DNA from 4 places in the Streptomyces sp. NPDC107471 genome. Region 2 is predicted to be linked to each of the others. Evidence: riboswitches for the same ligand, from Rfam matches in the RefSeq annotation. Region 2 holds a riboswitch; each other region holds the start of a gene.
The links. A riboswitch is a leader RNA that binds a small molecule or an ion and turns the genes downstream of it on or off. The one in region 2 is predicted to bind cyclic di-AMP.
Positions count from the first base shown of each region.

Region 1: linked by a shared signal. The riboswitch ahead of ACZ66S_RS08810 (transglycosylase SLT domain-containing protein) and the one ahead of ACZ66S_RS17510 (M23 family metallopeptidase) in region 2 are both predicted to bind cyclic di-AMP.
Region 3: linked by a shared signal. The riboswitch ahead of ACZ66S_RS21775 (C40 family peptidase) and the one ahead of ACZ66S_RS17510 (M23 family metallopeptidase) in region 2 are both predicted to bind cyclic di-AMP.
Region 4: linked by a shared signal. The riboswitch ahead of ACZ66S_RS31490 (transglycosylase family protein) and the one ahead of ACZ66S_RS17510 (M23 family metallopeptidase) in region 2 are both predicted to bind cyclic di-AMP.

Region 1 covers NZ_JBVJPC010000002.1:850,536-852,725, reverse strand. Annotated here, with positions in the region: gene ACZ66S_RS08815 (HAD family hydrolase) at 1-540, shown strand, start outside; gene ACZ66S_RS08810 (transglycosylase SLT domain-containing protein) at 544-1,026, opposite strand; cyclic di-AMP (ydaO/yuaA leader) riboswitch at 1,030-1,204, opposite strand; gene ACZ66S_RS08805 (CocE/NonD family hydrolase) at 1,474-2,190, opposite strand, start outside.
Region 2 covers NZ_JBVJPC010000005.1:17,512-19,701, reverse strand. Annotated here, with positions in the region: gene ACZ66S_RS17520 (hypothetical protein) at 1-248, opposite strand, end outside; tRNA gene ACZ66S_RS17515 (tRNA-Met) at 368-441, shown strand; cyclic di-AMP (ydaO/yuaA leader) riboswitch at 767-924, shown strand; gene ACZ66S_RS17510 (M23 family metallopeptidase) at 936-1,961, shown strand; gene ACZ66S_RS17505 (PrsW family intramembrane metalloprotease) at 2,092-2,190, opposite strand, start outside.
Region 3 covers NZ_JBVJPC010000006.1:130,533-132,722, reverse strand. Annotated here, with positions in the region: gene ACZ66S_RS21785 (ATP-dependent Clp protease proteolytic subunit) at 1-312, shown strand, start outside; gene ACZ66S_RS21780 (hypothetical protein) at 320-625, shown strand; cyclic di-AMP (ydaO/yuaA leader) riboswitch at 1,039-1,172, shown strand; gene ACZ66S_RS21775 (C40 family peptidase) at 1,176-1,649, shown strand; gene ACZ66S_RS21770 (hypothetical protein) at 1,744-2,190, shown strand, end outside.
Region 4 covers NZ_JBVJPC010000010.1:261,393-263,582, forward strand. Annotated here, with positions in the region: gene ACZ66S_RS31485 (transglycosylase family protein) at 1-609, shown strand, start outside; cyclic di-AMP (ydaO/yuaA leader) riboswitch at 815-992, shown strand; gene ACZ66S_RS31490 (transglycosylase family protein) at 997-1,680, shown strand; gene eno (phosphopyruvate hydratase) at 1,977-2,190, shown strand, end outside.

The sequences.
Region 1 (2,190 bases), on a different contig from region 2:
GAACTGGCCGAGACCGCACTCGGCAAGATCGAGGCGGAGGTGGGGCAGGTGTACGCGGCCGTGGACCAGGACGGTGTCGACGGGCTCACGCTCATCGAGCCGGGCTATCTGATGCCCCATCCGACGCTGCCCGCGGTGCGGGTCGGCCGGCGCGACGACCTGTGGTGCGAGCCGATCAGCAAGGTGCTGCTGCGCCACCCCTACCTGTCCGACGACGAGTTGGCGGGCACGGCGCGTTCGGTGGTGGGTTCGCTGGCGACGGTCACCATGTCGGGGCCCGGGACCGTCGAACTCCAGCCATGTGGTGTCACGAAGGCGACGGGTCTCGCGCTCGCGGCCGAACACCTGGGACTGGGGCCCGAGGTGACGATCGCCTTCGGGGACATGCCCAACGACATCCCCATGTTCGACTGGGCGGCCCACGGGGTGGCGATGGCCAACGCCCACCCCGAACTCAAGGCCGTGGCCGACGAGGTGACCTTGTCGAACGAGGACGACGGCATCGCCGTCGTCCTCGAAGGACTCTTCCCGCGGGCGTAGTTCCTAGTAGGCGCCGTACACGTTGTCGATGGAGCCGTACCGCTGGGCCGCGTAGTTGCAGGCCGCGGTGATGTTCGCGACCGGGTCGTACGGGTCCCACGAGGTGTTGGCCACGTGGTAGGCGGTGAAGGTCGGGTCGATCACCTGGAGCAGGCCCTTGGAGGGCGTGCCGGCGGCTGCGTTGGAGTCCCAGTTGTTGATGGCGTAGGGGTTGCCGGAGGACTCCCGGATGACGTTGCGGTAGATGCCGTCGTAGGAGCCGGGGATGCCGTGCTCCGCCATGACGGCGAGGGAGGCCCGGATCCAGCCGTCGAGGGTGTTGGGGTAGCCGAGCGTGGTCGCGGTCTGCAGGGTCGGGGTGGCCGCGGACGCGCTGGTCGCGCCGATGAGGGGCAGGGCCAGGACGGCGACTCCGGTCCCGGCGACGGCGAGCTTGCGGGCGAGACGGCTGGTGCGGGGACGGCGGTGCTGAGCGGCAGCGGGCATGGCGAAGTTCCTCTCCGTCGCCTGCGAGGTGAGCTGTCGGGTTCGGGCGGGAGCTGCCCGGCCATGCCTGCGAAAGGCATGACTTCACCCCAAGCCGTACCGGTATGTCCGAAGACAGCCGTTACGACGACTTACCTGGTTCCCCCGCTCCTGCCGTGGTTCTCGGTGGGTGTACGGGCGGTGGCAGGATTCGGCGTCCGCCCGACAGGCCGGGAACGTATGCGAGAGCACATGTCCGGAACAAGTGGCGAATTCACATGAGGTGCCTATTGACCTTGGTCGGAGGCATTTGCGGCGCTTGATCCTTTGCATTGGCCAAGCTTCAACTCGCGCACGGGAAAAGGCGGATCGAAAGATTCCGGATGTCCGCCGATCCGGCCGCCCAAGTGGGCCAAGTCACAGCCGAGCGCAAGAGGGGTAAAACGGTCAAGAAGTCTCAACTCGTGTTCAACCGGCCGTCCGTGGGATGTGCTTCTCCCACGTCCGGTGGAAGACCACCTCGCCGCCCTCGGTGCACACGACCTCGTCGGAGGTGACGAAGTTTGTCCCGTCACAGGTGATCTCGGAACGGGTCCGCACGGTCGTGTCCCAGCCGAGCTCGGGGCGGTGCAGCCGGATCGACCAGTCCGAGCGGGTGCGGGCGGACAGGGGGTCCTGCTCGTGGATCGTGTACGTCTCCAGCGTTTCCTCGGTGCACTCCAGGCCGTCGGGGTACACGCGCGTGCCGCCGTTCCGGGGGTCGGCCTCCAGCCGCCACTCGCCCCTGGCCACGTCACGGACGACCAGCAGGCCGGGGCGGGGTTCGTCCAGGGTGGCGGGGCTCCATCCGTCGGCGGCCGCGCCGTGGGCGGCCCCGGGCGGCCCGGACTGCTCCGGCTCCTCGAAGGCGATGTCCGCGTCCGTGTCACGCGCGCGTACCGGCAGTTCGAGGAAGCTCCCCGCCGGCTCCAGCGTGAACCCCGCCTGCGAGCCGGGCTGCGGCCAGATCCACGGCCAGTACGCGGAGGAGACCGCGAGCCGGATGCGATGGCCGGGCCGGAAGGCGTGCCCGGCGCCGCTCAGCTCGAAGGCCACCTCCTGGGTGGCCCCCGGCTCCCAGGGCACCGCCCGGTCCCGTCCCTGACGGGCCGACAGGTTCAGCGCGCCCCGCGTGACGAGCGTCGA
Region 2 (2,190 bases):
CCGGCCGCGCTGCCCCCGTGGTCCCGTACCCAGTTCCGGTGGGCGTTGGAGCCCTCGCGGCCGGGGGAGAGCTTCAGTACGGTCCCGTCGTCGATCTGCTGCAGGCTCGTCACCACGTAGGGGGAGCCCGTGTGCACCGCCAGGCGGATGCTGCCGTTGCCGAACTCCGTCACCCGCAGGGTCCGGCCGCCGGAGAGCGGGACGTCCCGCTTCCCGATCTCCACCGGCCGCTCGTCGGCTGCCGCCATGACTCCTCCTCGTCTCCGTGAGGGCCGCCACGGTACGCCGCCCCGCGCGGCCGCCGGGCCCCCTGGAACAACCCTGGCGCGAAGCACCTCGCGGATGACGTATGCTGGTCACACAACGACGCGGGGTGGAGCAGCTCGGTAGCTCGCTGGGCTCATAACCCAGAGGTCGCAGGTTCAAATCCTGTCCCCGCTACTGAAGGCTCAGGGCCGGAATCCAGTGAATGGGTTCCGGCCCTGAGTGTTTTCCGCGTCCGCGGTCCTCCGTGCCAGGAGGCGCCGCGACGGCCTTCGTCACGTGGGGTGAGCGGATGAGCGCCCTCCGCATAACAACTGACACACCGTCAACATCCCTGTGTTGTCTGAGGCATGGTCAACTCGCCCGTTTTTCGCCGTTCATGGGCCGTAAGTCCAGCGGGGTTTCGTTAATGATCAAGCGGAACAGCTTGGAATCGGGCCCCCGGGTCTATTAACGTTCGATAACGCAGCGCGGTCGTCCCAGCCGTCACAAGAGACGGCTCCGTGCTCACGCGCCGAATTCCGCAAGGGAACCGGGGAACCACCACCTTGGGGTGAATCGCTCGTAGTCCGCCGTGGCAGCACGGTGGGTATACGCGCGTAGGAGACCTTCCTGCTCCGAACCCGTCAGCTAACCCGGTAGGCGAGAAGGAAGGAAAGGAGTGCGCCCACGTGGCGTCCAACCCGCCTGCCCCCGAGGCGCCGTACGTTCCGAGCGACACCCTCGTGTACGGCGGCTACCGTGCCGACGACGAGGCTCCGCTCGGCGAGTGGAACCCGACCGCGGACTCCCTCGCCCCCGTACGAGGCCGGCATCGCGTAGCCAAGCAGCGTGGCGGCGGATTCGCCCGTAGCTCCACCGTCCTGGGCGTCGGCGTCATAGCCGCGGTCAGCGCGGGCGGGATGGCCAGCGCCAACACCGGCAAGCCGCCGGTCTCCATCTCCATGCCGGACCTGCCCAACGTGGGCTCGCTCATCTCGGACGACTCCGACTCCGCCGCGGACGACACGAGCGCCTTCAGCAGCGTCGGCGCCACCACCGCCGACACCGCCGAGGGCACCTCGGACGCCGGCGAGGCACTGCGCTCGCGCATCCTGGCCCAGGCCGAGCTCCAGCAGGACCAGATCGACACCAAGGCCGCCCAGGCCGTCGCGGCCGCCGCCGAGAAGGAGGCCGACGCGGCCGCCGCCAAGGCGGAGAAGGAAGCCCAGGAGAAGGCCGCCGCCGCGAAGAAGAAGGCGGAGGAGGCGGCCGCGAAGAAGGCCGAGGCCGAGCGCCTCGCCGAGCTCGCCAAGCAGTACACGCTGCCGACCTCGTCGTACACCATCACCTCGACCTTCGGCCAGGCCGGCTCCCTGTGGTCCTCCGGCTACCACACGGGCCTCGACTTCGCCGCTCCCACGGGCACGCTCATCAAGGCGGTCCACAGCGGCACCATCACGGAGGCCGGCTGGGCCGGTTCCTACGGCTACCGCACGATCCTCACCCTCGACGACGGCACCGAGCTGTGGTTCTGCCACCAGTCCTCGATCAACGTCAGCGTCGGCCAGAAGGTCGCCACCGGTGACGTCATCGGCCGCGTGGGCGCCACCGGCAACGTGACCGGCGCGCACCTGCACCTGGAGGTCCACCCGGGCGGCTCCGCCGACGGGATCGACCCGATGGCGTGGCTGCGCGGCAAGGGCCTCACCCCCTGACGCTCCCCCCCCCCGCGAACTCCGACAGCCCTGACGACGTCCCCCCGACGCCAGGGCTGTCGGTGTGTCCGCAGCCTCCCCGCGGCCCGGCGCCCGCCGGCTCGGCTCAGGCACCGCCCTCGTACGACGGTCAGGTCCGGTACGGGTTGTAGGCGGGGTACGGCACCGCCGGGTGCACCCCGTGCACCGGATGCGCCGGGTGCCCGTGCTGCGCCGGCTGGGGCGGGTG
Region 3 (2,190 bases), on a different contig from region 2:
CTGCTGGCGGCCGGCACCCCGGGCAAGCGGTCCGTGCTGCCCGGCGCCCGGGTGGTGCTCCACCAGCCCGCCCTGAGCGAGCCGGTGCAGGGACAGGCCAGTGATCTGGCCATCCAGGCCGACGAGTTGCTGCGGGTGCGGGGCCGCCTGGAGGAGCTGCTGGTCCGGCACACCGGGCGCAGCCCCGAGCAGGTGAGCGCGGACATCGAGCGGGAGACGATCCTGGACGCGCAGGGCGCCCTGGACCACGGCCTGGCGGACGCGATCGTCCCGAGCCGGAAGTCCTCGCGCACCACGCCGGGCGCGAGGTGAGCCGTCGATGGTGCCGGACCTTCCACCGCTGCCCGCGCTCACACGCGCCGAGGGCGAGCTGATCGACCGTTATCTCGACGTCGTCGACCTGCTGGGCCGGATCAACCCGGCCCGGCGCGAGGACACCTACGGCGGGCTGCGCGCGGCGCAGGCACTGGTGGCCAGGGCGGCCGAGCTGCGCGACGCGCTGGTGCTGATGCACGGCCGGGGTGAGCGCGAACTGCACGCCCAGACGCTGGCGAGGGCCCTGCGGGTGCTGGACGGCGAGCGGCGTACGGCCAGGGTCACCGTGCCCCCCGAGTCCGGCAATTGACGCATCGGCAGCGGTTCCGGACGCCGCGGTCTGACAGGGCGTCCGGAGCGCGTTTGAAACGGACCAAAAGACGTACCGCCATTTGCAGGAGGCGCGGCTCCTTTTTCAGGCCCGCCGAGGTTGCGCAACGCGCGTAGTTCAGGGAGGGAATGAGGAGTTTCTGTGCTGGTCGCGCGGTCTGTGGACCCCTCGACGCGCCCTCGTTGGTTCAGGTGTCCACCCGAACGGGTGAGTGGTGAGTAACAACACAAACCCCCGGTTCCGTTGGGTTTTTGGGACATCCGTGCGCCAAGATCCCTGACTGACGACAAGCCCCCGCCGCAGCGGCGGGGCGATCCGGGCGGACGCCGAGTCCTGCCGCCGCCCGGATGACCGGTCGACAGGAGTGGATCGGCAGGAGTGGAGGACCCAAGCACGACGGGTCGCCGGAACGGTCACGCCATGACCGGGCCGAGCATCCCTTGGGGTGAAGCCGCGTCAGCGGCCGGGCAACTTCGCCAGCCCGAATCCGACAGGTCATCCTTCACAGGCGGCTGACGAAGGGTTGCGCATGACTGCGCTCAATCGTGTCCCGTCGCTGATGGTCCGGGCCGGTACGGCCTCGGCCTTCGCCATCGCCGCCGTGGGCGGCTCCGTCGTGGTGCCGGGTGTCGCAGCAGACGCCGCCGCCGCGACGCCGGCGACGAAGGCGCTCAAGGTAGCGGCCTCCAAGAAGGGCTCGCCGTACAAGTACGGCGCCACCGGGCCCCGCCGCTTCGACTGCTCAGGGCTCACGCTGTACTCGTTCAAGAAGGCGGGCAAGAAGCTCCCGCGCACGGCGGCCCAGCAGTACAACAAGACCCGCCACATCGGCGTGGGCAGCCGCAAGGCCGGCGACCTGGTGTTCTTCCACTCGGGTTCGAACGTCTACCACGTCGGCATCTACGCCGGGAAGGGAAAGATCTGGCACGCCCCGAAGACCGGGGACGTGGTGAGGCTGCAGAAGATCTGGACGAAGAGCGTCTGGTACGGCCGGGTCAAGTGACGCCCCCGAGGGGACGGCGGCGACCTGACCTCCCGCCGTCCCCTCGGGTTTCCGCGGGCGCGTGACACGGGCTCAGGCGGTTGTCCGTACCCGTATGGCCGACCACCGCCCGTGCACCGCCCGCAACGAGACGCCGCTGGAGCGCGCCGACCGCAATTTCGGCGAGCTGCTCCAGAAGCGCGCCACGTACGTCACCACACCGCTCCTCGCAGTGGTCGCGGCGGCCCTCTTCACCGCGCCGGCCGCCCCGGTGAGACCCGCCCGTCGGACCAGCAGGGGGAGCAGCCACCACAGGCCCCGACACACCACCAGGGTCGCCGCGCCCGCGGCCACTCCGCCGGCCCGGCCGGTCGTCACGTCCACCACCAGCCTGCACCGCTCGCTGTTCCGACCCGGCGCCAAGGCCCGCATAGTGCAGGTCTCCTCCCGGCTCGCCGGAGCGCAGCGCGGCACCCTCGCACCCGGCTCCCCGGTCGACGGAGCGCGAGGTGATCAGGCCGCGTACCGCCGCCCGGCCGGGAGCCTCACCCCGCGAGCCGTC
Region 4 (2,190 bases), on a different contig from region 2:
ACGGGTGTGGGGAGCGGTACGCCCTCGGCGTCGAGTTCGTCCGATTCGTCCGGTTCCGGATCTTCCTCCGGTTCCTCCGGTTCTTCCTCTTCATCCGGTTCCTCCAACTCGTCGGACTCCGAGGAGTCCTCGGGTCTGCTCGACGCGCTGGACGGTTCGTCCGCGACGCCCTCGCCGTCGGCCACCCCCTCCGGCGGTGACAGTTCGGCCAAGCCGGACAAAAAGAACGGTTCGGAGTCCGAGGGTTCCGCCAAGCAGGACGCACAGCCTTCCGACAGCTCGCCCGTGTTGAGCGCAGAAGAGGACGAAGCGGACAAGTCGTGGCAGGAGGGCAGTTCTTCGGCCCTCGTCGACGTCGGCGCCCTGGGTTCCGGCAAGCACCGCGGCGACAGTGTCGTGGAGAACACGACGAAGAGCACGGCCTCCTCCTCGACCGGCCGGCACGCCGCCACCTACACGGTCCAGGAGGGCGACTCCCTCGCCTCCATCGCCGACTCCCTTGGCCTCGACGGCGGATGGCGCGCGCTCTACGCCGAGAACAGGGACCGCATCGGGGCCGACCCGAGCAACATCTCCGCCGGTCAGACGCTCGACACAGGGGCGGAATAGGGTCGAAAAGACCTGAAAAACAACGGGAGTTCACGTCACGCTTCGCGCCGAATGTCCACTTTGGTGAAAGTGTGGGATGAGTCTCAGAAGCCCTGATCGTCTTTGAAATTCCGCCGAGCGCGTGTCTACGGTCGTGACCGCTCGGCAACCCGAGCCCCGTCTGTCGCAACGCCGAATCCTGCCAGCGGCCGTACGGGAACAGTCGTCGCGTCAAGCGCCGTAGGCAGGAGCGGGGGACCCAAGGTAAGCGCCGGACCCAGCAGTTCACGCTGGACCGGCTAGGGGTGAAGCCGTGCAAGGAGCCGCAAGGCGCCGAGCGCGACCGGGCAACTCAACCGGCCCGAACCCGACAGCTCACCTCGCAGGCGTCGGTGAGGGGATCGATCCATGCTGTTTTCCGGCAAGGGCAAGCACCGCCGTCCGTCCAAGGCCACCCGCGTCGCCGCGCTCGCCGGCGTCACCGGTGTCGCCATCGCCGCCCCGCTGATGGCGGCCGGCAGCGCCTCCGCCGCCACCGCCTCCGAGTGGGACGCCGTCGCCCAGTGCGAGTCCGGCGGCAACTGGTCCATCAACACCGGCAACGGCTACTACGGCGGCCTGCAGTTCTCGGCCTCCACCTGGGCCGCGTACGGCGGCACGCAGTACGCCGCGCAGGCCAACCAGGCCAGCAAGGCCCAGCAGATCGCCGTCGCCGAGAAGGTCCTCGCCTCCCAGGGCAAGGGTGCCTGGCCGGTCTGCGGCACGGGCCTGTCCAGCGCCGCCTACAACGGCGGCAGCAGCAGCTCGTCCTCCTCCAGCAGCTCCTCGAACACGAGCAGCCGTTCGACCGAGGAGCAGAGCGCCTCGCGTTCGACCGAGCGTCCGGCCGCCAAGAAGACCGTCACCACGCCGACCGGCAAGAAGGTCAAGAAGGGCGACGGCGAGTACAAGGTCGTCAAGGGTGACACCCTCAGCTCGATCGCCGAGAAGCACAAGGTCAAGGGCGGCTGGCAGAAGCTGTTCAAGCTGAACAAGGACATCATCGACGATGCCGACTTCATCTTTCCGGGCCAGCAGCTCCACCTGAAGTGACACCTGGCTGAACCACAGTGCCCTCACAGGCGTGGTCCTCATACTGAAGACCTCGTGAGGGTCACCCCCCCCGTCCCCACGGGCTCCCCGCTCCGGTGCGTGTTCCCCCGTACGCACCGGGGCGGGGCTTTTTCATGCGCGGGTACCGGCCCGTCTTTGTTCAGTTCGGAAACAATTTACTCTCGGTTCTGTCCATGGGTCGGTCCACACGGTCGCCGATCCCCCCGAGCCGGTTAGGCTCGGTCTCGCAGAACCCACCGCGGTCCCGGCGGACCGTGTCACATCCCAAGAAGGAGATGCTCGTGCCGTCCATCGACGTCGTCGTAGCCCGGGAAATCCTGGACTCCCGAGGCAACCCCACGGTCGAGGTCGAGGTCGGCCTCGACGACGGCAGCACCGGTCGTGCCGCCGTTCCGTCCGGCGCCTCCACGGGCGCCTTCGAGGCCATCGAGCTGCGCGACGGTGACCCGAACCGCTACTACGGCAAGGGTGTCGAGAAGGCCGTCCTGG